Regions from separate parts of the Kribbella aluminosa genome, predicted to be linked through region 2. Evidence: riboswitches for the same ligand, from Rfam matches in the RefSeq annotation. Region 2 holds a riboswitch; the other holds the start of a gene.
What was found. Region 2 has a riboswitch for thiamine pyrophosphate ahead of JOF29_RS24935 (purine-cytosine permease family protein). Riboswitches for the same ligand answer to the same signal wherever they lie in the genome.

Region 1 (14,159 bases), 570 kb from region 2:
CAGCGTTCGTCGGTGGCGGTGTCGTGGATCAGGACCGCCGCACGTTCTCGTAAGGCCGTGATCAGCGGACCACTCTCCGTGGCGATCTGCCGCTCGTAGAACGCGGTCACCACCGGATCGGTCACGGCGGCGATCTCGGCCTGCGAACCACGGGTGTACAAGGCGACACCGGCATACGTGCAGCTCAACGCCTGCTGGGCGAACTGCACCACCGCGTCGATCGTCTCCTCGACACCAGGCGCGTCGTGCAGCTCGATCGCCAGCCGGGCGAAGGTATCCGCCGAGTTGGCGAGATCGGGCTCAGTCACTGGAATCTCCAGGGCATGGACTGCAGTCGGGCACCGCACATCATGCAGCCCGACGACCTGACAGTGTTAGCCGCCCCGAGAATCAAGGTCCTCCGCTTACAGTGTGCGTATGGCGGACGTGGCTGGTCTGTTGGGTGGGCGGACCGACTGGCGGCGGGAGTTTGCGGCGCCGTTGCGGGCGTTCCTGCGGACCGAGGCGGGGAGCTCGGGAGTTCTTGCGGCGGCGATCGTTGTCGCCCTGGTGTGGGCGAATGTGGCGCCGGGGACGTACGACGAGATCTGGCGGACCGAGTTGTCCGTTGGGCTCGGGCAGCAGCACCTCGGGCTGGATCTGCGGGAGTGGATCAACAGCGGGTTGATGACGTTGTTCTTCCTGGTGGTGGGGCTGGAGGCGCGGCGGGAGTTCGATCTGGGGGATCTGCGGGAGCGGAGCCGGTTCGTGCTGCCGATGCTGGCGGGGGTCGCTGGGATGGTCGCGCCCGTGCTGATCTACCTGGCGTTCAACGCGGGCGGTCCGGGAGCGCGCGGGTGGGGTGTCGCGATGTCGACGGACACCGCGCTCGCGCTCGGGCTGCTCGCGCTGGTCGGGCGTGGTGTGCCGGACCGCGTGCGGGTGTTCCTGCTGACGGTGTTCGTGGTAGACGATCTGCTCGCGCTGGTGGTGATCGCGGTCGTCTACAGCTCGGACGTCAAGCTGATGCCGCTCGTCCTCGCCGTGGTCGCGTTCGCCGTCGTTCTCACGCTGGCCCTGCTCAGGGTCCGCAAGTCTTGGGTGTACGTCGTTCTCGGCGTACTCATGTGGGCCGCCCTTCTGAAGAGCGGTGTCGACCCGGTGGTCGCCGGGTTGGCGATCGGCCTCACGGCGCCGGCGTACTCGCCCGGTCGTGAGGAGCTGGAGGAGGCGACCGGTCTGTTCCGGTTGTTCCGCGAGCAGCCGACCCCGGAGCTCGCGCGCTCCGCGACCGTCGGCCTGACCACGACGATCTCGCCGAACGAACGCCTGCAGTTCCTCTACCACCCGTGGACCAGCTACCTGATCGTCCCGCTGTTCGGCCTCGCGAACGCGGGCGTCACGATCGACGCCGGCTTCCTCGGCCGCGCGTTCAGCTCGCCGATCACGCTCGGCATCCTGCTCGGGTACGTCGTCGGCAAGCCGATCGCGGTGACCGGGGTGTCCTGGCTGCTCGAACGGGTCTCCGGCGGCCGGGTCCGCCCGGGCGTCGGCTGGGCGTCGGTCCTCGGCAGCGGCACGATCGCCGGCATCGGCTTCACGGTCTCGTTGCTGATCGCAACGATCGCGTTCGACGGTGCGCAGCTCGCCGAGGCGAAGGTCGGCCTGCTCTCCGCGGTGATCGTGGCGTCCGCGCTCACCTGGGCGGTGTTCCGCGCCGCGAAGCTGCTGTCGCCGCCGAAGAAGGCGCTGGCGCTGCTCGGGGAGGCCGAGCAGCTCCTCGACCTGACGGACCCGGTCGATCCGGAGCGCGACCATGTCCGCGGCCCGGAGAACGCATCGGTGACGCTGGTCGAGTACGGCGACTTCGAGTGCCCGTACTGCGGGATGGCCGAGCCGATCGTCCGCGACCTGCTGCAGGACGACGACCTGCGCTACGTCTGGCGGCACCTGCCGTTGTCCGACGTACATCCGCGGGCGCAGATCGCGGCGGAGTTCGCCGAGGGCGCCGCGGTGCAGGGTGCGTTCTGGGAGATGCACGACCTGCTGCTCGCGAACCAGGAGAACCTGCAGCCGAAGGACCTGATGGGCTACGCGGAACAGCTCGGTCTGGACACCGATCGGTTGCACGACGAGGTGAAGCGGCACGTGGCCGCCGCGCGGGTGGCGCAGGACATCGAGTCCGCGGACACCAGCGGCGTCTCCGGTACGCCGACGTTCTTCGTCAACGGGCAGCGTCACTACTGGGCGTACGACGTGGAGACGCTGAAGCAGGCGATCAAGGTGGCCCGCGCGCGGTCGAAAATCCGCCGTGGCTGAATCTTGATGTACTAGGGCATTCCTGCCACTATCGCCGGATCGTCCCGATGCCGGACGCTGGTGCCTCCCCGACAACCAAGGAGTCATCAGATGAGTGCCGTACTGCGGACCGCTGCCGCCGCGCCGGACGTCGCCGTCGCCCACTTCGCCGCCCGGCTGACGTTCGAGGTGGACGCGGCCGACGTCGCCGCGGACATCGGCGCCGGCGTGACAGGCTGGGTGCTGATCGACAGCCGCAGCCAGGAGAGCTGGGACCAGGGCCACGTACCTGGTGCGATCCACCTGCCGCACCGCGAGATCACCGAGCGTACGGCGGCGGACGTCGTACCGGACGGGGCCACCGTGGTGACGTACTGCTGGGGTCCGGGATGCAACGCCGCGACGCAGGCGGCGCTGGCGTTCGCGCGGCTCGGGTACCCGGTGAAGGAGATGATCGGCGGCTACGAGTACTGGGTGCGTGAAGGCGGGCCGATCGAGACCGTGACCGGGATCGAGCGGCGCGCGTCGGACCCGCTGGCCGCGCCCGACGGCGTCGCCTGCGCGTGCTGAACCCCCTGTGACTGTTGAGGTTTTACAACCCTTGAACACGCCGTGGTGAAAGGCTGACTCTCTGTGCGTTACGCTCGGACGAGACCTGACGTGAGGAGACAGCGTGACCGATCAGCCGAAATACGACGGCGGGCTGGTCGCGTACGGCATCGATACGGCGAGTCCCAGCGTCGCCCGGGTCTATGACTACTTCCTCGGCGGCAAGGACAACTACGAGGCCGACCGGGAGCTGTACCGGCAGATCATGAAGGTCGCGCCGGAGGCCCCGGAGTGGGCGCGGGCGAACCGTCGCTGGCTCAAGGAGGTCATCACCTGGCTGGCCGAGGAGCGCGGCGTACGGCGCTTCATCGACGCCGGCTCCGGGCTGCCGACCGCCGAGAACACCCACCAGATCGCCCAGGGTGTGAACGTGGAGTCCCTGGTGGTGTACGTCGACAACGACCCGTCGGTGGTCGCCCACGGGCGGGCGCTGCTGCTCGACAACGACCGGACCCAGTTCGTCGCGGCGGACCTGACCAAGCCGGACGAAGTGCTGGCCGAGCAGCCGATCGCGGACCTGCTGTCCGCCGGTGAGCCGGTCGCGCTGGTGATGGCGCTGATGCTGCACCACATCGCGGACTACGACGAGACGCTGGCGGTCGCCCGGCAGTACGTCGAGGCGCTGCCGCCGGGGTCGTTCCTGGCGATCACGCACGCGTGCAACCCGGGCGACGGCGGCGCGGTCGACGAGCTGGTGACCGAGCTGCAGGAGAAGGTCAAGCACGCGTTCCCGACGCTCGCGTTCCGGTCGGTGGAGCAGATCTCGTCGCTGTTCGGCGAGATGGAGATTCTCGAGCCGGGCGTCGTCCGGCTGGTCGACTGGCACGTGCCGGGCGGTCGCCTCGACGAGGAGCCGGAGCCGGACGTCCGCGACGCCATTTACGGCGGAGTCGCCGAGAAGCGCTAGCGACGACGGCCGCGGCCCGCAGATGCGCTAGCGGTCGGCCAGGTAGTCCGCGTTGCCGCGGATCGCGGCCTCGTAGCGCTTGATCTCGGCCGAGTCGACCTTGTCGGCGATCACCAGCAGCAGCGTGGCGAGCGCCTTGTCCTGGTGGCCGGCGGCCTGCAGCGTGAGCGCCTTGAACACCCGCAGCGAGTCCGATTCCGGGTACTCCGCGCACGCCTTCTTGAACAGGTCCAGCGACTCGTCGAAGCGGCCGAGGTTCCGCAGCGTGCTGCCGTACTGCAGCAGGCACTTGCGGCGGGTCTCCCCGGTCAGCCCGGGCAGCGCGCGCTCGTAGTACCCGACCGCGGTCTCCTCCTGCCCGGCGGTGTCGTACGACCCGCCGACCTCGTAGAGCACGTACGGGTTGTCCGGGTGCTCGCCGAGCAGCTTCTCGAAGAACGCGATCGTCGGCCCCATGTTCGCCCGGTCCCGCCGCGAGAACCCTTCGTGGATCGTCGCGGCCAGTTCCGGCGTCAGCTCAGTCGTCACACCACCATCATGCCGCGCGCCGGACGGATGTTCTGGTTCAGGTGGAACACGTTCTCCGGGTCGTACGCCGTCTTGAGCGCGACCAGCCGCTCCAGCGTCGCGGGCGGGAAGGCCCGCTGGATCGGGTCGTCGTTCAGCGTGTTCACGTACGCCCCGCTCGCGTACGGCGCCAGCGTCGCGGCGTACTCGCGCAGCATCCCGATCCGGGCCTCGTCATCCTCCGGGTCCTCCCAGCGGGTCGCCGTGACGAACTCGAACAGCGTGTCCCGGTGGCTGAACGCCGCGTCGGCGTCCGGTACCTCGGCGATCGCCCCGCCGTACGCCTGCAGGCTCGCCCCGACGCCCGGGTTGTCCACCAGCGCCCGGATCGCGTCGTCGGGCAGCGACTTGAAGTAATGCCCCTTCCAGTACCGGCGGAACCGGTGCCCCTGCACGTTGTCGTCCCGCGTCTGCAGCTTCAGGTACGTCGTCTCCTCGACCAGCTCGTCCGTCACCGGCCCGAGCGCCCGGAACGCCGGCAGCAGCTCGTCGCCGCCCTCGCCGACCCACACGTACCCCACCGTCACGGAGTCGGCCGAGATGCCCGCGGTGAACGTCGCCTCCCGCGGCGCGGTGGCGTTCAGCTCCCGCCATCCCCGCAGTACGTCGAAACCGGCCGCCGTCGGGTACGTGAACTCGACGATCAGCGCCCGCGTCCCGATCTCGTGCAGCTGGAACTCGAACGACGTCACGATCCCGAAGTTCCCGCCGCCGCCCCGCAGACCCCAGAACAGCTCGGCGTTCTCGTCCGCGCTCGCCCGTACGACGGTGCCGTCCGCGGTCACGACCTCGTAGGAGAGCACGTTGTCGCAGCTCAGCCCGAACCGCCGCGCCAGCCAGCCCATCCCGCCGCCGAGCGTCAGCCCGCCGACCCCGGTGTGCGAGACGTTGCCCGCGGTCGTCGCCAGCCCGTACTCCTGCGCCGCCCGGTCCAGCTCGCCCAGCAGCGCCCCGCCCTGCACCCACGCCCGCTTCGCCTCTGGGTCCACCCGGACCGCGTTCATCGGCGTCAGGTCGATCATCAGCCCACCGTCCGGGACCGCGAGCCCGGCGATGTTGTGCCCGCCGCAGCGGACCGCGATCTCCAGTTTGTGCGCCCGGCCGTACCGGACCGCCTCCGCCACCTCGGCGGTGCTCGAGCAGCGGGCGACGACGGCCGGCCGCCGGTCGATCATCGCGTTCCACACGGTCCGCGCCTCGTCGTACCCGGCGTCCCCGCTACGCAGCATCTCGGTCATCGCTCTCATCTCCTCGGTGAATCCTCTGTGAATTCTCGGTGGTGTTCGGGGAATCGGTGGTGTTCACAACCCTGACAGCGCAGCGGTACGCCGATAAGGTCCAGTTCTGTGAGCCGAATGAGGACCAGTTCCGGAGCCGGCGAACTCCTGGTCGAGCTGCACCGGGACAACGGCGTACCACTGCACCAGCAGCTCGAGAGCGCGATCCGCACCAGGATCCGGGCCGGCCTGCTGCGCGCCGAGACCGTGATGCCGTCCACGCGGGCGCTCGCGCAGGACCTCAGCCTGTCCCGCGGCGTGGTCGTCGAGGCGTACCAGCAGCTCGTCGCCGAGGGCTACCTGATCAGCCGGGGCGGCGGCTACACGCTGGTCGCGGACATCGCGGTGGTCTCCCCGACGCACTCGATCGCCACGCCGGCCGGACCGCCGCGGATCGACTTCCGCTACAGCCGCCCGGACGTGTCGCAGTTCCCGCGCGCCGCCTGGCTCCGGTCCGTCCGCCGGGTGCTCAACGAGACGCCGAACCGCAGCTTCGCGTACCTCGACGGTCGCGGCACGATCGAGCTGCGGACGGCGCTGTCCGACTATCTCAACCGGGTTCGCGGTACGGCGGCCCGCCCGGACAACATGATGATCTGCAACGGGTTCGCGCAGGGCTCGCGGCTGTTGCTGCAGGTACTGGCGGCCGCAGGGCTGCGTCGGCTCGCGGTCGAGGATCCCTCCGACAACGACCTCCGCGAGGTCGCGGCGGCCGTCGGTCTGGAGGCTGTCGGCGTACCGGTGCTGGCATCCGGGGTCGACGTGGAGGCGCTGGAGCGGTCCGGGGCGGACGCGGTGCTGGTGACGGCGGCGCACCAGTTCCCGACCGGGGCGGTGACCTCGGCGGAGACCCGGGCGGCGCTCGTGGCGTGGGCGGGTCGCGGCGACCGGTTGGTGATCGAGGACGACTACGACGCGGAGTACCGGTACGACCGGGAACCGATCGGTGCGCTGCAGGGTCTCGCGCCGGATCGGGTGGCGTACGCCGGGACCGCGAGCAAGACGCTGGCGCCGGGGCTGCGGCTCGGGTGGCTGATCCTGCCGGCCTGGTTGGTGGAGCCGATGACGCGGGCGAAGCTGATGGACGATCGTGGGTCGCCGGTGCTGGATCAGCTGGCGTTCGCGGACTTCGTCGCGCGCGGCGAGTTCGACCGGCATCTGCGGCGGATGCGGCCGCGCTACCGGGAGCTGCGGGACACGCTGGTCGAGCGGCTGGCGGCGCGGGTTCCGGAGCTGGAGCCGGTCGGGGTGTCGGCCGGGCTGCATGTGATGACCTGGCTGCCGCCGGGGCTCGGCGAGGGGGCGCTGCAGGAGGCAGCGCTGGAGCGCGGACTCGGGGTGTACGGGCTGGCGCCGTACTGGCTGGCCGGGGACGGACCTGCTGGGCTGGTCTTCGGCTACGGGTCACTGAACCGGAGCGAGGTTGTGGAGGGCATCGACCTGCTCGCGGACGCGATCCGGGCGCTATGAATAACTATCCATTCGATTGCAATTTGATCCGGTCGGTTCTACGCTCGATGGAGTGATCGCCGCAGCTCGTATCGACACCCTGATGAACCACGGCTGGCCCGCCGCCGACAGCACCGAGCTGGACGGCTGGGTGGTCCGCCGCAACGCCGGGGTCACCCTGCGCGCGAACTCCGTCCTGCCCAAGCGTGCACCGTTCGACCTCGGCAAAGCCTTGGACTACGTCGAGAACCTGTACGCCGCGCACGACATCGCGCCGTCCTTCCAGGTCGGTCCGGCGGCCCAGCCCGGCGACCTCGACGACCGGCTCGCGGCCCGCGGGTACGAGCTCCGGAACCCGACGCTGGTGATGGGCGCCGAGCTCGCCGACGTCCTCGCAAACCTCGGCGAACCGGCTGAGCAGCTTGGGCCGGTGAATATATCCGCGGCGCCCGACGACTCCTGGATGGATTTCTGGTGGGCCGTCGACGGCCGCGGCGGATCCGCCGCGCAGGCCGCCGCGCGGCAGATCCTGAACCGGGCCCGTGCGCTGTACGCGGTGATCCCGTCCGGGCAACCCGTGCAGGCGATCGGCCGGCTCGCGCTGGTCGACGACTGGGCCGGCCTGTACTGCCTGGCCGTTGACCCGAAGCACCGCCGTCAGGGGCTTGCGCAGGCGGTCATCCACGGCTTGTTGCAGCAGGCAAGCACTTTGGGGGTCGTCCGGGTCTGGCTGCAGGTCGTCGAGAGCAACGCGCCGGCTCGGGCTCTCTACGACCGCCTCGGATTCCGGACCGTCTCGCGCTACCACTACCGCGTCAAAGGGTGACGTTCTGCAGGTGATCGAGGACGACGAACTCGGCGCCGGTACGTTCGGCGCGCTCCGCCACGAGGTCGGCGTGGTCACCCTGCCCGGCGGGTCGGCGTACGCGATCGCGGTCTTCACCCTCGCGGCCCGCGGCGACTTCCGCCAGCCACGCGTCGACGCCGCCATCGGCGAGGCCGCCCGCCGCGCGGTGGACCTCCTCCGCTGACCCGAGCGGTCAGATGATCGCGTACGCCTCGATCTCCAGCAGGGCGTCCGGGCTGAACAAGGCCGCGACCTGGACCGCCGTACTCGCGGGCTTGGTGCCGGGGATGTACTTGTCGCGGACGACGCGGATCGCCGGCAGGTAGCCGATGTCGGTGACGAAGAACGTCAGCTTCACCACGTTCCCGAACGTCGCGCCGACCGTCGCCAGGCAGCGTTCGAGGTTCGCGAACACCTGCTCGGCCTGTGCGCCCGGGTCGCCGATCCCGACGAACGCCCCGTCCGCGTCCAGCGCCACCTGCCCGGACACGGCCACCCACTGGCCGGTTCCGGTCACCACGTGGCTGTAGCCGTTGCCGGGGGCAACGCCCTGGACCTGCGGATACTCCAGTTCAGTCACCTGTTCCTCCGTTCGGTGTGTGCTTCCATCCGATCACACCGGGGGTTGAGAAACCGGTTTCATCGGGAGAGGATGCAGCGGTGGGCCGGACACCGAAGGACAGCATCACGATCGCCGACGTCGCACGGGTGGCCGAGGTGTCGCGGGCGACCGTGTCCCGGGTGATGAACGGCCGCCTCAGTGTCGCACCCGAGATCGTCGCCCGGGTGCGGGCCGCCGCGAAGCAGCTGAACTACCGCCCGAGCGACCTGGCCCGGAGCCTGTCGCTGGGCCGGACGAACATGGTCGCGCTGGTCGTCCCGGACCTCGGCAACCCGCTGTTCCAGCAGATCCTCCGCGGCATCACCAACGCCTCGGCGGCGGCCGGGTACAGGGTGCTGGTCGCCGAGACCGACGAGGACCCGCAGGCCGAGGCGGCGATCGCGATCGAGGCCCGGCGGCGCTGTGACGCGTTGATCATGGTCTCGCCGCGGATGGACCAGGAGCGGCTGGTCGAGCTGCTCCCGCAGGTGCAGCCGGTCATCCTCGTCAACCGCCAGGGCCCGGCGGAGGTCGCGTCGGTGGTGGTCGACTACGGCCGCGCCGTCCGGATCGTCGTGGATCACCTGGTCGGGCTCGGGCATCGCCGGCTCGCCTTCCTGTCCGGGCCGGCCGCGTCCGCGTCGAACACGTTGCGGCTGCAGGCGCTCGAGGTCGCCGAGCGAGAGATCCCGGGGCTGGACCTCGTCCGGCTGGAGTGCGGCAGGTCGATCGAGGACGGGTACGCCGCGGTCGAACGGGTGCTCGACTCGCAGGCGACGGCGGTGGTCGCGTTCAACGATCTGGTCGCGTTCGGGCTGCTGGCGCGGCTCAACGAGGTCGGCGTCGCCGTACCGGCGGATCTGTCGGTGACCGGGATGGACGATATCGGGCTGGCGCGGTTCGCCGTACCGTCGCTGACGACCGTTCGGGTGCCCCAGAAGGATCTCGGGGAGTTGGCCTGGCAGCGGTTGCTGGCGTCGATCACGGGGCCTTCGGACGCGGTGGACGACGTACCGGAGCTGCGGCTGGCGGTGCGGGCGAGCACCGGTCCGGTGCCGCAGGAGCCGCGGTCCGCGGTGTCGGACGACCGGATCGGGTGGCAGCAGCAGGGTGACATCTTCGAGCTGGGGAGTTCCGCGGGACTGCTCGCCCGGTACGAGTTCGGCCGGCGGATGCCGCAGGTGCACGCGCCGCGCCCGTACCTGCATCCGGTCCGGACGCTCGGCGGGCACCCGCTGACGCAGGTCAGCCCGGTCGACCACCGGCACCACTACGGCGTCTCGCTCGCGGTCGCGCAGGTCAACGGCACGTCGCACTGGGGCGGGCGCACGTATGTCCGCGGCCAGGGCCCGACCCTGCTGACGAACCACGGTCAGCAGCGCAGCCGGGGCGTGACCATCAACGATCGCGAACTGATCGACGACATCACCTGGTACGACGAGCAAGGCCGCCCGCAGCTGGTCGAACGCCGGAGCCTCGCGGGCGACCTGGCGTTCGGCGGCTGGCGCCTCGACTGGCGGAGCGTGCTCACCGCCCGGTACGGCACGATCCGGATCGACAGTCCGGCGACGACCGGCCGCGACGGAGCGGCGTACGGCGGGATCTTCTGGCGACTGCCTCTGGCGGAAACGACAGTCCTGAGTGCGGATGGTGACGGGCTGGAGGTGGCGTCCAGCCCGTGGATCGCGTTCGTACAGGGCGATGTCAGCCTGCTGCTCGTGCAGCCCGAGCAGGTACGGCCGTGGTTCCTGCGGGTTTCGCAGTACGTCGGCGTGTGCCCGGCGCTGGCGTGGGACGAGCCGTTGGTGCTGCAACCGAACCAGGAGCTGACCTTGTCGCTGACCGCAGTACTCCTGGATCGGTCACTGGATGCGGCAGAGGCTAAAAGGCTGGCAGGCCAGTTGTAGGCGACGAGGCGAGCGCGGACTGCCAGCGGCGCGGGACGCGGCCGGCCAGGCGGGCGTTCCGGCCGGCGGAGACCGCGTCGCGCATCGCGGCGGCCATCAGGGCAGGCTTCTCGGCGCGGGTCACCGGGGTCGCCAGCATCACCGCGTCGCAGCCGAGCTCCATCGCCAGCGCGGCGTCGCTCGCCGTACCGATCCCGGCGTCCACGATCACCGGGACGTTCGCGGCCTCGGCGATCAGCGCGAGGTTGTGCGGGTTCCGAATGCCGAGCGCGGAACCGATGGGTGCGGCCAACGGCATCACGGCCGCACACCCCGCCTGCTCCAGCCGGCGGGCCAGGATCGGGTCGTCGTTGGTGTACGGGAGGACCGTGAAACCGTCCGCCACCAAGGCGTCGACGGCATCCAGCAGCTCGATCGGGTCCGGCAGCAGCAGGTGGTCGTCGGCGACCACCTCGACCTTGATCAGGTCGGTCTCCAGCGCCTCGCGGGCGAGTTTCGCGGTCAGGACGGCCTCGGCGGCGGTGTGACAGCCGGCCGTGTTCGGCAGTACGTCGATGCCGTGCTTCTTCAGTACGTCGAGCACCGATCCCTCGTGGCCGGTGCCGAGCCGACGCATCGCGACCGTGGTGAGTTGGGTGCCGGAGGCAATCAATGCCTCCTCCAGCACCTCCAGGTTGGCGGCACCGCCGGTGCCCATGATCAGCCGGGAGGTGTACGTCCGCCCGCCGAGCTCGAGTGGATCGTCCATCTCAGCCTCCCTGCGTCGCGCTGACGATCTCGACCCGGTCGCCCGGGCGCACCGTGGTCTGCGCCCACTCGGTCCTGGTCAGCACGTTCTGATTCACCGCGACCGCGATCCCGGTGCTCCGGTCGGAGAACTCCGCGACCAGCTCGGCCACCGACTTCCCGGCCGGCCCGTCGACCGCCGTGCCGTTCACCCAGACGGACTCCATCGTGCTCCTCCCTACGCCGGAATTACCCGATTCAGGTTCAGCGGTCGGTGACGGTAGAGACACCCTCTCAGCCCACTCCCTGTGAGCTCCCGCGGACGTCTTCGACTCTAGCTCACCCTCCCGATCTTTTCAGGATCGGGAGGGTGAGCTAGAGCTCTACGGTGCCGTCACCGAGGTCACGGTCGAGCCGGAGAGGTACGTCGGCCAGACGCCGACTGTGACGGTGGCCTGACCGTTCGCGTTCGGGGTCAGGGTGTAGGGCAGGCCGTACAGGCTGGTCACCTGGACCGGGCCGGTCGCGTTGACCGTCACGGTCGTGTTCGCGCCGGACGCGGCCCAGATCGCGCGGAACGGCGTACCGTCATTGGCCGCGTACACCTGGTCGATCAGCCCGTTGCCCGGGTACTCCTTGCCGAGGAACGTCGCCCCGCGGAGCTGCCGGGCTGCCGTGGCGTAGGCGACGTACGACGGCTTGGGTGTGTACTTGCCGAGCGCGTCGGCCTCGTTGTGCACCAGGCCGAAGTTGTACTCCTGGTTGGCCGGATCGATGCCGTCGTTCTTGAAGTCGTACAGGTAGAACCGGTCGACGTCGTGCCCCGGGACGTTGAGCATCGCGCGGGCCACGTACATCGCCTGCGTCGGCTCGGTGACCGGCGCGGCGCTGCCGGCACCGGTGTACCAGCCGGCCTCGGTGATCCAGATCGGCTTGTCGACACCGCCGTTGTACTGCCGGATCGTCGCGCGGACCTGGTCGATGATCGTGCCGAGGCTCTCCGGCGCGTTCAGGTAGTTGTACGGGTGGATCGACACGACGTCGAGGTACTTCAGCCCGCCGAGCTGGCAGAACTGCTGGAACCACGCCTGCTGCGTGACGTCGGTATCCCCGCCGCCGATGATCGTCAGGCCCGGGTGGTTCGCCTTCAGCTTCGCATAAGTTGCCTGCAGCAACGCGACGTACGCCTCGGGGGTCTGGTACGCCGGGCCCTCGCCGTTGATGTCCCACTCGTTCCAGACCGCCAGGTTCTTGATCTGCGGGTACTGCGTGGCGAGCGCGTCGGCGTAGTTCGCGAACCCCGCGCGGGCGGTGTCGGTCGTGGGCGGTTTGCCGCCGTCGTACAGGTCGTTCCCGCGGTCGGCGATCATCAACGGGTCGATCCCGTTGGCCTGGAACCCCTGCTGGTACGTCGTGATCTTGCCCGGGAACGAGATCACGCCGGGGGTCTTCTCGGCGTCGTTCCAGTACGCCTCGTCGCGGGCGGAGCGGGCGCCGGAGAGCGCGAGTACGGGCATCAGGTCCGGGTTCCAGGACTGCGCGAAGTGCGTGCCGGCACCTTGGTACGTCGGGGCCGTGGTCGCGGCGACCGTGTCGACGTTGACGGCTGCCGACGTACCGCCGCCGATGATCGCGCTCTTGTCCAGCGTCAGCGTGATCGCCTTCGCAGGGCCGTGCCAGACGCCGTCGTCGGCGCCGCCGAAGTGCAGGTAGCCGGTGCCCTGAGCGAACTGGGTGACGCTGAGGTGCTGCCAGGCGGATCCGGACAGCGTGAGGCGCTGCTGATGGACCTGACCGGTCGCGTCGGTGAGGCGCAGGCCGATGGAGGACAGCTGGCTGGATTTCACCCACAGATCAAGGGCTTTGAGGTCGATCGGGACGAACGTGCGCTGCAGTGCGACGTAGTTGCCGCCGCCGGTGAAGTCGCCGCTGAGCTTGGCCGACTGGGCGCCTGCCTGCGGGGCCGTGGTGTCGTAGCTGAGGCTGCCGGTCGCGCCCGGGAACTCGCTGCCAGGGTAGAACGACCAGCCCTCCGCGGCGCTCTCGTAGTCGCCCAGTGGAGTGGTGGGTGCGGCTGCTGGGGCGTTGAGCGTGAGGTCGTCGAGGTTCACGCTGCTGCTCGTGGCGCCGCTGATGGCGCCCTTGTCGAGTACTACCTCGATCTGCTTGGCCGGGCCGTGCCAGACGCCGTCGTTCGCGCCGCCGAAGTGGCTGTACTGCTTGCCGCCGTCGAAGCGGCTGACTGTGAGCGGCTGCCAGTCCGTTGCCCCTGACAACGTCAGGCGTTGCTGGTGGACCTGACCGGTGGAGTCGGTGATGCGGAACGTGAGGAACGTCAGGTTCGGCGTCTTCGCCCAGAAGCTCACGCTGGTCGCGGCGACCGACGGGAGGGTCCGGTTCACGCTGACGTACGCACCGCCGGCGCTGAAGTCGCCGGACAGCTTGCCGGAGCTCGTACCGGAGTGGTTGGCGGTGGTGTCGAGCGCGAAGCTCCCGGTGGCGCCGGGGTATTCGCTGCCCGGGTAGAACGTCCAGCCTTCGGCAGTGCTCTCGAAGTCGCCGACCCGGGTGGTGGTGAGGCCGGCGACTGCCGACGTACTGAGTGGGCTGAGGATGGCGAAGGTGGTCCGGGCGGTCGTCGTACCGGCCTGGACGGTGAGCTCGTACCAGCCGCGCGTGGTGACCGCGACCTGCAAGGTACTCGCGGCGGCCTGGCTGCCGCCGGCGACGACGGCGCCGTTGACGTCGGCGGCCGACCAGGTCACGGACGAGGCGTCGGTACTCAGCCCGACCTTGACCTGCTGGCCGTCGGTGAACACGTTGCCGACGGTGATCGGGGTAAGGGCGAGGGTGGCGGCGTGGGCCGGGGTGATGGTGCCGATGCCGAGGAGGAGAACTCCGAGAACGAGCGCAACAGTACGTCTCATGCCGACTCCTGTGTCAGGGCGGTGTAGTGGACGTCGGCTGCCACGACGTGGGTCCTGCGAAATCG
Region 2 (14,159 bases):
ACCGCTGGACGACGTACGGCGGCAGCTCGACGAGTACCTCGACGGGCGGCGGCACACGTTCGACCTGGACGTCGATCTGGTGCTCGCGTCGCCGTTCCAGCGGCTGGTACTGGAGGACCTTCCGGAGCACACCAGCTACGGGCGGACCACGACGTACGGCGCTGTTGCCGTCGGCATCGACAAGCCGAAGGCGGCCCCGCGCGGTCGGTACGGCGCTGGGCGCGAACCCGGTGTGCGTCGTCCTGCCGTGTCATCGGGTGATCGGCGCGAACGGCGCACTCACCGGCTACGCGGGCGGCCTTGACGCGAAACGGTTCCTGCTGAATCTGGAAGCAAAAAGCTGACATTTCCGGAGTTGTCCGGAATGGATTTAGACTCGCTGGACAAGGAGCAGATCCCCAGTGTGGAGTGGGGATCTGCTTCTTTGACACGTCAATTAGCTGCTGGTGCGTGAATCTCCAGAATGAGTCGCCGGCGACCGCCCCAGTCGCGCTTGTAGACCTTGTAGTCGTCGATACCGGCGGCCGCGCAGAGGCGGCCGTAGCTGATCTCGTCGTGGATGAAGTGCACGCTGCTGCGGTCGTCGTCGTGCTCGGTGGTGACGATCCGGTGCTCGGGCCCCTGGCGCATCCCGTTCGCGATCTCACCCGCGGTCGCAGGTCCCCACACCGGACCTTCGATGACCGCGACCCCGCCCGGCTTCAGCACCCGGGAGATCTCGCAGATGGTGGAGATCTGCTCGTCCTCGGCGAACAACTCGTGGAACGCCGTCCACAGGCAGATCACCGCGTCGAACGAGTCCCACCGGTACGGCAGGTCGGTCATCGAACCGATCGCCCAGTCGATCGCGAGCTCCTCGCCGACAGCCTGCGCGCGACCGGCATCGACCAGGTTCGGCGAGATGTCCAGCGCGCGGACGACCTTGCCGGCGCGCCGCAGCGGCAGCGCGATCCGGCCGTACCCGCAGCACAGGTCCAGCACGGTTTCCCGGCCGACCAGCAGTTCCTCGACCGCCTTGACGATCGCCGCGTCCCGCTCGGGCGTCGTACGCGCGGCCAGCCCGTCGGCCCCTAGTTCCGCGTACTCGGCCCGGCTGCGCAATGCGGAGTTCAGCATGGGCGTCAGTATCTCGGTCCACACGGTTCAGTGCCAGTCGCGGGTGTGGAAAGCGTCCCGTAATAGCTGTCCACCCGGTCGGGACGCACACTGAGGACCGTGACGAACTACGACGATTTGAGTGCGCTCTTCATCAACTGCACGCTGAAACGGTCACCGGAACGCAGCAACACCGAGGGCCTGCTGGAGGTCAGCAGGCGGATCCTGGACAAGCAGGGCGTCGCGACCGAGGTGATCCGTGCCGTGGACCACGACATCGCCACCGGGGTCTGGCCGGACATGACCGAGCACGGGTGGGCGACGGACGCCTGGCCGTCGATCCAGGCGAAGGTGATGGCCGCCGACATCCTGGTGATCGCCGGGCCGATCTGGCTGGGTGACAACAGCTCGGTCACCAAGCAGGTGATCGAGCGCCTGTACGGCAACTCGTCGATCCTCAACGACCACGGCCAGTACGCGTACTACGGTCGCGTCGGCGGCTGCCTGATCACCGGGAACGAGGACGGCGTGAAGCACTGCGCGATGAACATCCTCTACTCGCTGCAGCACCTCGGATACACGGTGCCGCCGCAGGCCGACGCCGGATGGATCGGCGAGGCCGGTCCGGGGCCGTCGTACCTGGACGAAGGATCCGGCGGTCCGGACAACGACTTCACCAACCGGAACACCACCTTCATGACCTGGAACTTGTTGCACCTGGCAAGGATCCTCAAGGACGCCGGCGGGATCCCGGCGCACGGCAACCAGCGCTCCGAGTGGGACGCCGGCTGCCGCTTCGACTTCGAAAACCCCGAGTACCGCTAGGCGGCCGGCCGGCGGGCGATCCGGCCGAGGAGCACCGCGGCGGCCATCGAGACCAGGATCGAGGTGTACGTCGCGCCGAGCCAGCCGGGGACCGGGTGGTGGTTGAAGACGGCCTGCTGGACGCGTGTCCAGAACGGCGACCAGCCGGCCACCGTGCCCGGGTTCACCAGCTGGTACGCGACGAAGCCGATCAGCCAGGCGACGGCCGGCTGCCAGCGGAACCTCGCCGTACTCGACACGTCCCACCGCATCCTGCTGACCAGGAAGAAGTCCGCGATCGCGACCGCGAACAGCGGGATGAAGACCGAGCCGATCAGGTACAGGAACTGCGTGTAGTTGCCCAGGTTGATGAACATCGCGATGCCGGTGGCAACGACTCCGATGGCGACCGAGATCCACCGGCGGTCGATGTGGCCGATCAGGTTGTGCAACGACATCGTCGTCGAGTAGACGTTCGCGTACGCCTCGTCCACCTCGTCCACCAGCAGGACGAACAGTGCGATCGCGCCGGCCGGGAGGGTCACGAGCGCGGTGATCACGTCGTCGGTGTTCGTCTGCAGCGTCGCCACCGCGAACACGCCCAGCGCGTAGTAGATGATCGCCGCCAGACCGTAGCCGAGGGCGGAGCTGCTGAAGGCCGCCTTGTTCGTGCGCGAGTGCCGGGTGTAGTCAGCGGCTAGCGGGGCGAACGACACCACGCCGGCGGCGGCCAGGTCGACCGCGGGCCAGAAGCCGTAGACGTTGTCCTGCGGCAGCGCGTGCACCGGCTTGGTGAGCACCTGGACGAAGAGGTACGCCGAGGCGATCAGCACCAGCCAGACCATGAACTTCCGGAGCAGCTTCACACTGCCGAGCGGACGAACCGCCATCGACGTGGCGATCAGACCGGCCAGCAGGACGAACAGCCAGCGCCAGCTCGGACCCGTCACCGCGACCGCGGCCTGCGAGATCACGATGATCTCCATCGTCGCCCAGCCGATGTTCTGCGCGATGTTCAGCACCGTCGGCGCCACCGACCCGCGCCGCCCGAAGATTCCCCGCAGCGCCACCATCGCGGGTGCACCGGTGTGCGAGCCGAACACGGCCGAGCCCCCGAGCACGAGCGCGCCGAGCCCACAGCCCACGACGATCGCGAGCAGCCCCTGGGCCAGTGACCCGGTGTACGCCGCCACCAGCGCACCGGTCACCGGTCCGAACAGGGAGATGCCGAGGTTTGCCCAGAGCGTGAACTGCGGGAAGAACCCGAGCGTTCGCGGAGTGTCGGTGGTCAGGACGAGCGGCGCCTCGACCCGATCCGCAGGACGAACAGTTGTATCGGTCATAAGTGACCCCACTCCCTACGCCGGCATTACCCGGTCAGGTTCAGGCGGTCGGCGACCCAGCTGTCGCCCTCTCAGCCCGCGCTTCTCGGTGCGAGCTCCCGCATAGGTTTGTGCTGCTGAGTCTAACTCGACACTAGGTTTCGGGAAGGGCGGCTGCTCGTTCTATGAGAGCGGCGAGCTCCGGGCCGTTGGTCACGACCGGCATGTGGGAGCCGGTGTCCAGCGTGCGGGCCTCGCCGTGGCTGAGCTCGGCGAGCCGTTCGACCCACTCCGTCGTACACACCAGGTCGTACCTGCCGCGGACGAGGACCACGGGCGCCCGGACCTGGGACATGACCGCTGCCAGATCGTGGTGCCGCGACGCCTCGCCGGCCCGGGCGATCGACGGCAGCGTCGTCCGGGCGTACTGCGGGCTGATCCGAACCAGCTTCGGTGCGTCCGGGATGGCCGATCCGACGAGCCGGACGGCCCGGTCGACCCAGCTCGACATCCGCACGTCGCCGGTCGGCGCGACGAGGACGAGAGCGTGGACGAGCTCCGGGTAGCGGACCGCGGTCTCGACGACGATCTGGCAGCTGGCCGAGTGGCCTACGAGGACCGCCCGCGCGCGGATCTTGTCCGCCAGCGCGACCGCGAGCGCACGCGGGTGCAGGTCCTCACGGGCACCCGCGGGTTCGCCGTACCCGGGAAGACTGACCACGTGGTACTGCGCGGTCAGGTGTTCGACTGTCCGTGCGTACGACTCGGGGCCGAGGCCCAGACCGGGTACGAGGACGACTGGTGCGCTCATTCCCAGGGAGCCTTGGCCGGAGGCGCCTTGACGACCGGGTTCGGTACGTCGGGGCGCAGCTCGCGGTACCCGAGGAAGAGTCCGGCAGCCAGGAACAGCAGACCGAACCCACCCCAGCCGTACGCCGTGGGCAGCCGGTGGACCGCACCGTCGTTGCCCCCGAGGCCGGTGGACAGCACGATGACCAGCCAGACCAGGATCGGGATCGCGGACACCGCCACGAGCAGCAGGCCGACCAGCTCAGGCGGCTTCGGGCTGGTGCCGGCCTTCCGGCGGGCCAGGAGGTCGCGGACCCACATCACGAGTGCGGCGGCTCCGACGACCACGAGCAGCAGTTGGCCGATCGCGTCCAGTACGTCGGTGCGGAGCGGGTGGTTGAGCGGAGAGCCCGGCGCCTGCGAAATCTCGCGGAGCGCTACCCGTTGGACGGTCAGGACGAGCAGGCCGTAGATCGTGGCGATGAACGCCGCCAGCCCGAGCACGCGGGAGACCCGTGGATCGCGTGCCTGGGCCCGCCCGTACGTCGGGAGCTCGTGCGGCTGCGGGTCGGCCGGAGGGCCGTACGGTGCGCCGGGGCGGTAGGCCGGGGGCTGGACGTACGACGGGTTGGTCTCGGGCGGTGGCTGTGTCCCGTACGGCTGAGGCGGCGCATAAGGGAACTGCTCCTCCGGCACCGGATGACCAGGTCCGTACGAGCCGCCGCCGTACGGCGTGGGCGGAGCGTAGTGGTGGTCCTCACCGGGCGGCTGCTGCTTGTCGGGCTCGTTGTCCCGGCCGTACGTCGGGAAGTCCTGTGACGACATCGGCTGCTCCCTCCCGTCCGTCGTACCCAGTCTCTCAGGTCGCCTTGACCGTCGGCCAGGCGTTCGGCAGGCAGCCGGCCAGGCCCTTGGTCTGCTGCATCATCACCGGTGCGGGGGTCTTCGGGGTGGTGCACGTCGAGTGCCCGTGGCCGAGTGCGTGGCCAACCTCGTGGTTCACCAGGTAGCTGCGGTACACCTCGACGTTGCCGTCGTACGCCGGGATCGCATAGATCCACCGCTTCGCGTTCAGTACGACGCGGTCCTCGACCCGGCAGGAGACCTCGCCGCCGGTGTCGAGTGGGAGGCACAGCTTGTCGGTCAGCGACGGCGTCGCGAGGATGATGCGCAGGTCGGCGTCCGGCTTGTCGGTGCGCTCGAAGCTCACCGGGTGCAGCGCCTGCCAGCCACGCGGATCCGTCAGCGTCTGGTGGATCGCAGTGGCCACCGCGGCGCCGTTGACCGTGACGCCCTGCTCGATCTCTACGCGATACGTGAGCTTGTCCCGCACACCGTTCGCCTTGCTGATCCCGGGCACCACGGCGAGCTTCCCGCTCGACACGGACACGTTCGGCTTCGAGCTCTTCGGCTTACGCGTCAACGTCGGCGCCGGCCGCGACGGCGTGGTGAACTTCTGCGTCGGCGTGGGGACCGGTTCGGGAGTGACCGAGACCGCCGGGGCTTCCTCGGCGACCTCGTTGACTCCCGCAACCGCCTGCGCCGCAAGGCTGTTGCGGTGAGCCACCTCCGGATTCGCCACGACCACCGTCGCCACCACCGCAAGCGCCGTGACCACCAGCCACTGCCCCTTGTGCGACTTCCGTCGACTGTGCCGGCCCCCACGCCCCGGAGACATATCCGCCTGCTGGCCGCGCCGCCGGGTGGTCACGCCAAGACCCTACCCAGCAAATCCGTCGTTCCAAAAGTGCGGCCAGGTGAAGGGCTGAGCGCTGCACGTAGTGCTTGGCAGGGCTGAAGTCGCTCTGCCACATCGAACGCCGAATGAACTTCGTATCTGTCAGACAGAGGTCTACGCTCCACGTTGATCCGGCCGGCCATTCCGGAGCGGGTCCGACCCCCTAAAGCGACGTCGAACAGGGAGCATGCGTGGCGACCGACAAGGGCGCGTGGTCCGGCGAGGCGTTTACGCGCGCACTCAAGGGGTTCTACCCGTGGTCCAGCCCAAGAATCGGCACAGCTCATTCTCGCGACAGCATCGACTGGGGCGAAACCGGTTCTTGCGGTCACCACTCGAGGCCGGCGCTATTGGACGAAGTGGCCTGGCAATCCGCACGGGAACCTGTCATTGGTGCACGAGTTGGTCGTCGGGCGACTCGGAACGCGTATCGCCGCACCTGTGCGGCCAACCGCACTAGTCGAGGTCGACGAGGCGCTGGTCTGCGACCAGCACGTAGATGGTTCACGGCTACCGGCTGGCGTCTACTTCGGGTCAGAGCTACTCCCTGATGTTGAGGAGCACACGGAGATCACACGGGTTGGCCGAGATGGCAATGCGACCCGCTTCGCCTTCTACCTCGCGCTCTGGGATCTGTGCCTCGGCAGCGACTTGCAACTCCTCTACCACCTGGCCGAGCATGACCAGGTCTGGTCGATTGACCATGGCCTGTGGTTCGACAGCCTGGAAGGCGACTGGACGCCGAGTCACTTGGCGGGGCGCGCCGACCAACCGTGGCCGTGGCCGCAGAACATCGACGCTGCAGCACTCAACACTGAGGCGCTCCGAACGGCGGCGAACCTCGTGGAAGGTCTGTCGTGCGCCAACCTGGGTGAGGTCATGGGCCAAGTGCCGCTAGAGTGGGGAGTTGCGGACGAGGCACTGCATACACTAGCCAAGTTCGTTCATGGACGCCGGGCCCTGGTAGCTCAGAGGCTTCGGGATGCAGTTGGAGATCGCCCGTGAAAGGGGGCCACGTGCGCTACGACTACTGGGTCATACGTTACGTGCCCGACGCGATTCGCGGCGAGTTCGTCAATATCGCCGTCATCGCCGGACGGAACGAAGACTGGTCATTTCGCCGGGTCGGTAATCTCGGGCGCGCTTCCCGACTGGGTGGATCTGCGGCCATGACCCACGCGTTCATGAGGCGGATCGAAGAGGCCATCAGCGTTCGTCTCTCGGCGGTCGAGTCTTTGGTGCCTTCTGACCTCATGCCATTGCGCAAGGGGGATGTCGAGGACCTTCGCGTCCGGATGAACAACATTGTTCAGCTTTCAGAGGCCCGACCGGTCCTGGCGAACTCGGCCGAAGAGGCGGCGAACCTCGCCTACGATCTGATGATCGTCGACACCGACACCGAGGTGGGTCACCGCTCTCGAGTCAAGGTCGTGAACAGGTTGCGGCACGCATTCGAAGTGCGCCCCGAGCTTGTGCAACACCTCGCCAAGTCCGGGATCGCTGCCGTCGGATCACAGGACACAAGCATAGATTTCGCGGTGACGAACCGGCATGTCCATCAGATGTCGCAGGTCTGGGCATTCGACGTGAAGGACACGCGGCGTCTGCAGACAAACATCCAGGCTTGGAACTACCTCCTGGGGCTGCTCCGGGCAGACGGCGGCCGTCTCGTAGCAAGACGCGGCCAGTCCGGAGTGCAGATTCCGAAGTCTGTCGAAATCAACGCGGTGTTCACTCCTCCGGACACATCCGCAGGGGAGGAGCAGTTCGAGGTCGCGAAGGATGGCTGGCGACGTCTCGGCGTCCAGGTCATTTCGTCGTCGGACTCGGAAGCCATCGTCGACGAGGCCGAGCGCCTGCTGCAAGCAACGTAGGCGGCTTCGTCGCCCACCGGCTCCCCTCACCGCAGTCGTCCGAGCCACGGGCACAAGCCCAACGGTCGAACTGGCGCTGGGTGCTCCGCCTCCCGCACCACCACAGTTCTTAAGCCGTTCGGGTGCGGAGGAATTTTCCGAAGTGGGGGACGGTGAAGGCGACGGTGCCGCGTTCGGCGGAGAAGACGAGGCCTTTCTTGATCAGGCCGTCGCGGGCCGGGGAGAGGGACTGGGGTTTGCGGTTGAGGGTGGAGGCGACCTCGGAGGTGGGGACCGAGCCGTCGTCGACGCCGATGCCCAGCTCGGCCATGGCGCGCATGTACTCGCGTTCGGCGGGGGTGGCGCGTTCGTAGCGGGAGCCGAAGAAGCCGACGGTCAGCTCGGCCGAGGCCTCGGGGGCGGCGACGGCGACGTCCTTGATCGTGATCGGGGAGGTCGGGGCGTGGTCCCAGGTGGAGTGCGCGAACGCCTGGACGAAGTACGGGTAACCGTCGGTCTGCGCGTACAGCTCGTCGAGGGCCTCCTCGTCGTACTGCACGCCCTCGCTCTCCGCCGGGAGCATCAGCGCGCGGTCGCACGCGTCCCGGGCCAGGCGGTCGACGCGGATGTAGCGGAAGAGGCGCTCGGAGTACGACTTGCTGGCGGACAGTACGGCGGGCAGGTGCGGGAGGCCGGCGCCGACGACGACCAGCGCGGCGCTCTGCTGCGAGATCTCGTGGCAGGCGGCGCACAGCGCGGACAGGTCGTCGGTGCTGATGTCCTGCATCTCGTCGATGAACAACCCGACCCCGACGGTCAGGTCGCCGGCCAGGTCCGCGGCGTCGGTGAACAGCTCGATCAGGTCCATCTCCAGGTCACCGGAGTCCGCCCGGCCCTTCGCCGCGGCCACGTCGACCGGCGGGTGCCAGCGGATCCCCTTCCGGTCGTTGGCCGCCGTACGCAGGGCAAAGGCCTTCAGTACGGCGCTGAACTGGTCGACCTTCTCGTCGTCGCGGTGCCGGTGGCCGAGCTCGCGCATCGCGGTGTGCAGCGCCTGCGCGATCGGCAGCCGGATGCTCTGGTCCGGGCGGGCCTCGATCTTCCCGGTACCCCAGGCGCGCTTGATCGCCTGCGAACGGAGCGTGTTGAGCAGCACCGTCTTGCCCACGCCCCGGAGTCCGCTGAGCACCAGGCTCCGCTCCGGCCTGCCTGCGGCGACCCGTTCGAGCACCACCTCGAACTGCCGCACCTCGGTGTCGCGTCCGGCCAGCTCAGGCGGCCGCTGACCGGCGCCGGGCGCATAGGGATTCCGGATCGGATCCATGCTTTCACTGTATGAGGCCGTCTAGCGATTTCCGTAGATTGACCGATCAACGACCAGAGCGTGTCGCTCGGACTGTCTACGACTTTCTAGTGAAATGACTAGATTCCGATAGACACCACGATTCTCGCTGGGACCACTAGGGTTCCGGCCATGGTGGAGTGGGCTCCGCAGGCAGGGGCGTTGTACGAGCGGGTACATCAGCAGTACGTCGGCGGTGCGCGCAAGCTCGAGGCGCTGATCAACGAGCTGATCGGCGAAGAGGAAGGCATCAACTACCTGAGCGCGACGGCCCGGGCGAAGGACCCGGAGTCGTTCCTCGTGAAGGCGTCGAAGCCGCGTCCGGACGATCCCGGCCGGCCGAAGTACGACGACCCGCTGAACCAGATCACCGACCTGGTCGCGGCTCGGGTGATCACGTTCCTGGTGGAGGCGGTGGACCGGGTCTGCGAGGTGATCGAGGAAGAGTTCGAGATCGTCGAGCACACCGACATGGGCGCGCACACCCGGGCGCAGGGCGTCTTCGGGTACGCCAGCAAGCACTACCTGGTCCGGCTGAACGAGCACCGCCGCGAACTGCCGGAGTACGCCGTACTGAAGAACCTGGTGATGGAGATCCAGGTGCGTACGGCGGTTCAGCACGCGTGGGCCGAGTTCGAGCACGACATCCGGTACAAGCTGGACATCCCGCCGGAGCGCAAGCCCGAGTTCGACCGGAGGTTCCTGCTGGCGGCGGCGCTGATGGAGCTGGCCGACAACGAGTTCACCGAGATCGACCGGCTGTACCGCGAGCTGGCCGCGACCGCGTCGGACAAGGCCCCGGTCGACCTCACGACCGCCACGCTTACGACGTACCTGAACCGCCGCTACCCGGACGCGCCGCACGCGAAGACCACGCACTACTCCTGGATCCTCGGCGTCCTGCACCGCCTGGGTGTCACGACCGAAGAGCAACTCACGGATCTGCTCGGAGGCATCGACAGCGCGGCCGTACAGGCAGCCATGACCCACCGCGCCCCAGCCGGCACCGTACGCCGCCTCGACGACGACCTCCTCGCCGCCAAGGGTCCCGCCTACCTGGACCTGTTCCCGGAGGAAGAGCGCCGCCAGAAGATCCTCCGCGGCCGCCTCAAAGCCCTGACCCGCGCCGGGCTGATCGAGAGCTAGCGGGTGTACTCCAGCTTGACCACGTTCCCGTCGAAGGTCCGCGCACCCGTCAGCGTCAGGCCCTGCCGTGCCGGCAAGCCCTCGAGGATCGACGGTCCGTGTCCTAGCGCCACCGGGTGCACGTAGATCTGGTACGCGTCCACCAGGTCCCGCTCGGCCAGCGCGGTCATGAGCTGCGGGCTGCCGATCACGTAGAGGTCGCCGTCAGCGGTCCTGCGGTACTCCTCCAACACGGCGAGGTCGCGGACCACGGTCGTGTTCCAGCCCGCCGACTCCAGCGTCCGGGAGAACACCAGCTTCGGCATTGCCGTCCAGACCTTGCCGTACTCCACCAGGAACGGGGCGCCTTCGGCGGTCGGCCAGTACGCCGCCATGCCGTCGTACGTGTTCCGCCCGTACACGAACATCCCCGCGGTCCGATGGACGTCGACGAAGTGCGCGTGTAGCTCGTCCTTCACCTGCAGCCAGTCGAGCGCGCCGCCTTCCGCAGCCACTCGGCCGTCCAGCGACGCCTGCACCGACACCACGATCTTGTTCTCTGTCATGTCACCTGGTCGGAGCCGCACCGGGATCTTTGACAAGCGCGTCCGCGGTCAGGACGGTGCCGGCGACAGCGACGCCCAGGGACGCGAGGTAGGCCGCAAGCAGGTGCAGTGTGGCCGTGGTTGTGCTCAGTTGGGACAAGATCAGCCCCGAGACGGTCAGCATGGTCCCGGCGACCACCAGCGGTACGCGCGGACCGCGGTGGCCCACCAGCCACCCGGAGGACGGCGAGCACCAGCAGCCGCCGCCCGCGACTCAACGCCTCCACCGATCTCCCATCAGCCGCCCCTGCCCTCGTCGAGGCTGCAACGTGGCAAGACGCCGGCAGGAGGTCTCAGCGAACGCCGAAGGCGTCGACGATGGTCTGCGACACCGTGTTTCCGTTCTGGTCGACCGCGTCCACCCGGAGCGAGACGGTCTTCGTTCCACGCGGCGGAAGCAGCAGACCCTGGTACGCACTGCCGAAGCTCACGCCCGCGACCGGCCGCCAGCTCTTGCCACCGTCATAGCTCGCGCTGACCTTGACCGACTTGAACGTCGCGGTCTGCGGCTTCGCGGTGCGTTCGTAGTACGGCTTGAGCTGCAGCGGAACCACACCGTGCCCGACCTTGTTCGTCGAGTCCGTCGGCGCCGAGTACCGCAGGTAGAGGAGTTGCTGCGGTGCACAGGCCAGCTTCGCGGCCGGTTCCGCCCAGGCCTGGTAGCAGGTCGTGTTGCCGGTGTCCGGCGTACCGACGTGCTGCGACCCGAAGGTCCACTCCGAGTGCACCTTTGCGCTGTACTTGTAGAGGTCGTAGCCGGCCATCGCCGCCGACGTCAGATCGGTGTCGAGGATCAGCTTGTACCGTCCCTCGGCGGCGGGCAGTGTGAATGCCGGGAAGGCACCGTGGTACGTCGTGCCGGGGATCTCCCGATCGCCGGCGTACAGCTTGGCCTGTGCCCCGATCACGCCGAACGACGGCACCACGAGCGGGTCCGGATTCGCGTACTGCGGCACGACGACCAGCCGGTCGCCGTCCCGGCACGCACTGCAGAATCCCATGTGGGTGAGGTTCGTCGCGGACGGCGGGACATCGGACGGGCCGATACTGCGCGGGGCACCGAGCCATCGCTCGTCCGGCATCCGGCCGGGCCGCAGGATGGTCCGGCGTTCCTCGACCGAGATCAGGTTCGCGTCGACGCCCGCGGACCGGATCCACTGCGCACCCGGTGTGATCGGACCGAACAGCTCCTCCCTGGTCTGCGGGTACTTGTTCAGGTAGTTCGGCCAAGTGAACAAGGTGTGCGCCGCGTCCGCGGCCCGGCGCTGGCCGACGTCCTCCTTGCCGCCGTACACACCGAGCTGCCACTCCGGGGTGTAACTGGTACGGATCCGGGCCATGTCGCGGTCGTGTACCCGGAGCGCCAGCGACTGCGGGTAGTTGTCCAGCGTCTCGGACACGTGGCGAACCACCGGCGAGTCCGGCACACCGACCAGCGTGACGGTGACACGGCCCTTCGCCAGGAGGGCCCGCAGCTTGGCTCCTTCGGTGCTGTCGACACCCGCGACCGGCAGGGCATCGGTTTCGAGCCGGCCCGGGTAGAGCTCGCACGAGCCGGACTCCTGGAGTACGCCGATCGCCCCGGCCGCCTTCAGTTTCGCGACATCGTCGCCCGACAGCACGCACTCGGTGCCGCCGTGCCCCCAGGTGAAGGACATCAGGACGAGCTTGCCGCGGACCTTGGCCAGTTCCTCCGGCTCCACCGACCACCCGACGTCGACCAGCGGCAGCTTCTTCCAGGTTCCGTCGAGGTGCGGACCGGCCGCGTTGAACGGATAACTCGGCAGCAGGGCGAGGCCGCGTCCGTTGGCGGAGTCGACCGTGAGCCGCAGTTGCGGCTGACCTCGGGTGGACTCGAGGTTGACGGTGTACTTCCCGTCGGTGACCGGCTTGTTCGGGGCGGCGAGAAAGTCACCGTCGCCGAACCAGGTGAAGTTCTCCACCAGGACCAGGCCGTTGCTGCCGTCCGCGCTGTCGCGCCGCTCGGTCAACCCACCGGAGATCGGATGGCTGGGCGTGTCCGTGGTCACGCTGAGCGGAACGGCGTCCCTGTCGTCGAAGTTGAGCTGGGGCCGGCCCCGCCACGGTGACATCGGGCTCGGAGAACACCACCCGCTCGGCGCGCTGGGATGGATGGAGCCGGTCGTGCCCGACGCGGATCCACCAGCGGCCCGGCGGCAGGTCGAGCGTGATCGAGGCGGTCATCCGGTCCGGCGACATCGCGGCATAGGTGTCGATCCTCGGCACCGTCGAGTCCTCCACGTCGAACGCGGACACGTCCGCACCGGAGTACATCGGCGCCGACGACTTCACGGTCACCTGGACCGGGAAGGTCTGGCGGGACTTCCGCAGTGCGACTGCCGTACGCACCTGCACGCCGTCCGCGGTCGCCACGACCGCTCCTGAGGAGAATCCGGCCGCGAGCTCCGCGGCATGCACCGTGACGTCCACGGTCGCGGTCCCATGCGCCGGTACGACGACCTGACCGGGCACGGACACCGCGGCACTCGTATCGGTGCCAGTGGTAGTGCGGAGCGAGCCAGTCAGGCTCAGCGTCACGTCCGACGCGCTGTCGTTGCGATAGGTGACCGGCCGGACCACATCGCCCTGCTCGGTGTCCAGAATGCGGCCGTAGTCGACGCCCGTGGTCACACCGACCACCTGTTGGGTGACAGCGCGAGCCACATCGACGCGGCCGGCGCCCTGCTGAAAGACGGAGTAGTGGTCGTCCTTACTTGTGCTCATCAGTGCGGCCTTGAGCTGGAGGCCCGACCAGTCCGGATGTTCCTGGGCCAGGATCGCGGCGGCACCAGCGACATGCGGCGTCGCCATCGACGTACCGGATGCAGAGGTGTAGTGGTCGTCGACCGGACTACCCATCGACGTACCGGCGGCCCGGGCGGCGACGATGTCCGATCCGGGACCCGCGATGTCCGGTTTGCTCACCCGGTCCGGGTACAGCAGCGGTCCACGGCTGGAGTAGTAGGCCAGCTGGTCACTCTTGTCGACGGACGCCACGGTCAGGGCGTCCTTCGCGACACCAGGGCTGCCGACGGTGGAGGCGCCGTACTGGCCGTTGTTTCCGGCGGCGATGACGAACAGGGCGCCGGTGGACTCGGTCAACCGGTTCACGGCGAGTGAACCGGGGTCCTGCGACTCGTCACCGTAGGGGTCGCCGCCGAGACTGAGGTTGATCACCTTCGCACCCTGTGCGGCCGCCCACTCCATTCCGGCGATCACGTCGGACTCCTCACCGGTCCCGGTATGGTCGAGCACCTTGCCGACCAGCAGGTCCACGTCGGGCGCGACACCCTTGTACCTGCCTCCCGACGCGGCACCGGATCCGGTGATGATCGAGGCGACGTGGGTGCCGTGGCCGAAGCCGTCGGTGATGTCGGCATCCCGAGTGAAGTTCTTCGACTCGGTCACCCGGCCCTTGAGGTCGGGGTGGTTCGGGTCGATGCCGGTGTCCAGCACCGCGACCTT

Region 1: another riboswitch for thiamine pyrophosphate. It lies ahead of thiS (sulfur carrier protein ThiS); the one in region 2 lies ahead of JOF29_RS24935 (purine-cytosine permease family protein).

What each region holds. Positions count from the first base shown of each region.
Region 1 covers NZ_JAGINT010000002.1:1,304,258-1,318,416, forward strand. The annotation lists gene JOF29_RS27660 (GAF and ANTAR domain-containing protein) at 1-308, opposite strand, end outside; gene nhaA (Na+/H+ antiporter NhaA) at 418-2,298, shown strand; gene JOF29_RS27670 (rhodanese-like domain-containing protein) at 2,389-2,847, shown strand; gene JOF29_RS27675 (SAM-dependent methyltransferase) at 2,951-3,793, shown strand; gene JOF29_RS27680 (tetratricopeptide repeat protein) at 3,821-4,321, opposite strand; gene JOF29_RS27685 (FAD-binding oxidoreductase) at 4,318-5,598, opposite strand; gene pdxR (MocR-like pyridoxine biosynthesis transcription factor PdxR) at 5,716-7,107, shown strand; gene JOF29_RS45565 (GNAT family N-acetyltransferase) at 7,160-7,912, shown strand; gene JOF29_RS27700 (serine hydrolase) at 7,923-8,117, shown strand; gene JOF29_RS27705 (RidA family protein) at 8,127-8,513, opposite strand; gene JOF29_RS45570 (DUF6807 family protein) at 8,594-10,441, shown strand; gene JOF29_RS27715 (thiazole synthase) at 10,416-11,189, opposite strand; gene thiS (sulfur carrier protein ThiS) at 11,191-11,394, opposite strand; TPP riboswitch at 11,386-11,497, opposite strand; gene JOF29_RS27725 (glycosyl hydrolase) at 11,551-14,094, opposite strand.
Region 2 covers NZ_JAGINT010000002.1:733,906-748,064, reverse strand. The annotation lists partial or broken gene JOF29_RS46055 (methylated-DNA--[protein]-cysteine S-methyltransferase) at 1-19, shown strand, start outside; gene JOF29_RS45525 (MGMT family protein) at 231-344, shown strand; gene JOF29_RS24945 (class I SAM-dependent methyltransferase) at 433-1,116, opposite strand; gene JOF29_RS24940 (flavodoxin family protein) at 1,216-1,920, shown strand; gene JOF29_RS24935 (purine-cytosine permease family protein) at 1,917-3,242, opposite strand; TPP riboswitch at 3,238-3,354, opposite strand; gene JOF29_RS24930 (alpha/beta fold hydrolase) at 3,376-4,032, opposite strand; gene JOF29_RS24925 (chromosomal replication initiator protein DnaA) at 4,029-4,835, opposite strand; gene JOF29_RS24920 (DUF3152 domain-containing protein) at 4,870-5,721, opposite strand; gene JOF29_RS24915 (HipA family kinase) at 5,875-6,753, shown strand; gene JOF29_RS24910 (DUF3037 domain-containing protein) at 6,765-7,622, shown strand; gene JOF29_RS24905 (ATP-binding protein) at 7,732-8,925, opposite strand; gene JOF29_RS24900 (GTP pyrophosphokinase) at 9,076-10,089, shown strand; gene JOF29_RS24895 (dihydrofolate reductase family protein) at 10,086-10,634, opposite strand; gene JOF29_RS24890 (hypothetical protein) at 10,636-10,842, opposite strand; gene JOF29_RS24885 (protease-associated domain-containing protein) at 10,967-12,664, opposite strand; gene JOF29_RS24880 (S8 family peptidase) at 12,585-14,159, opposite strand, start outside.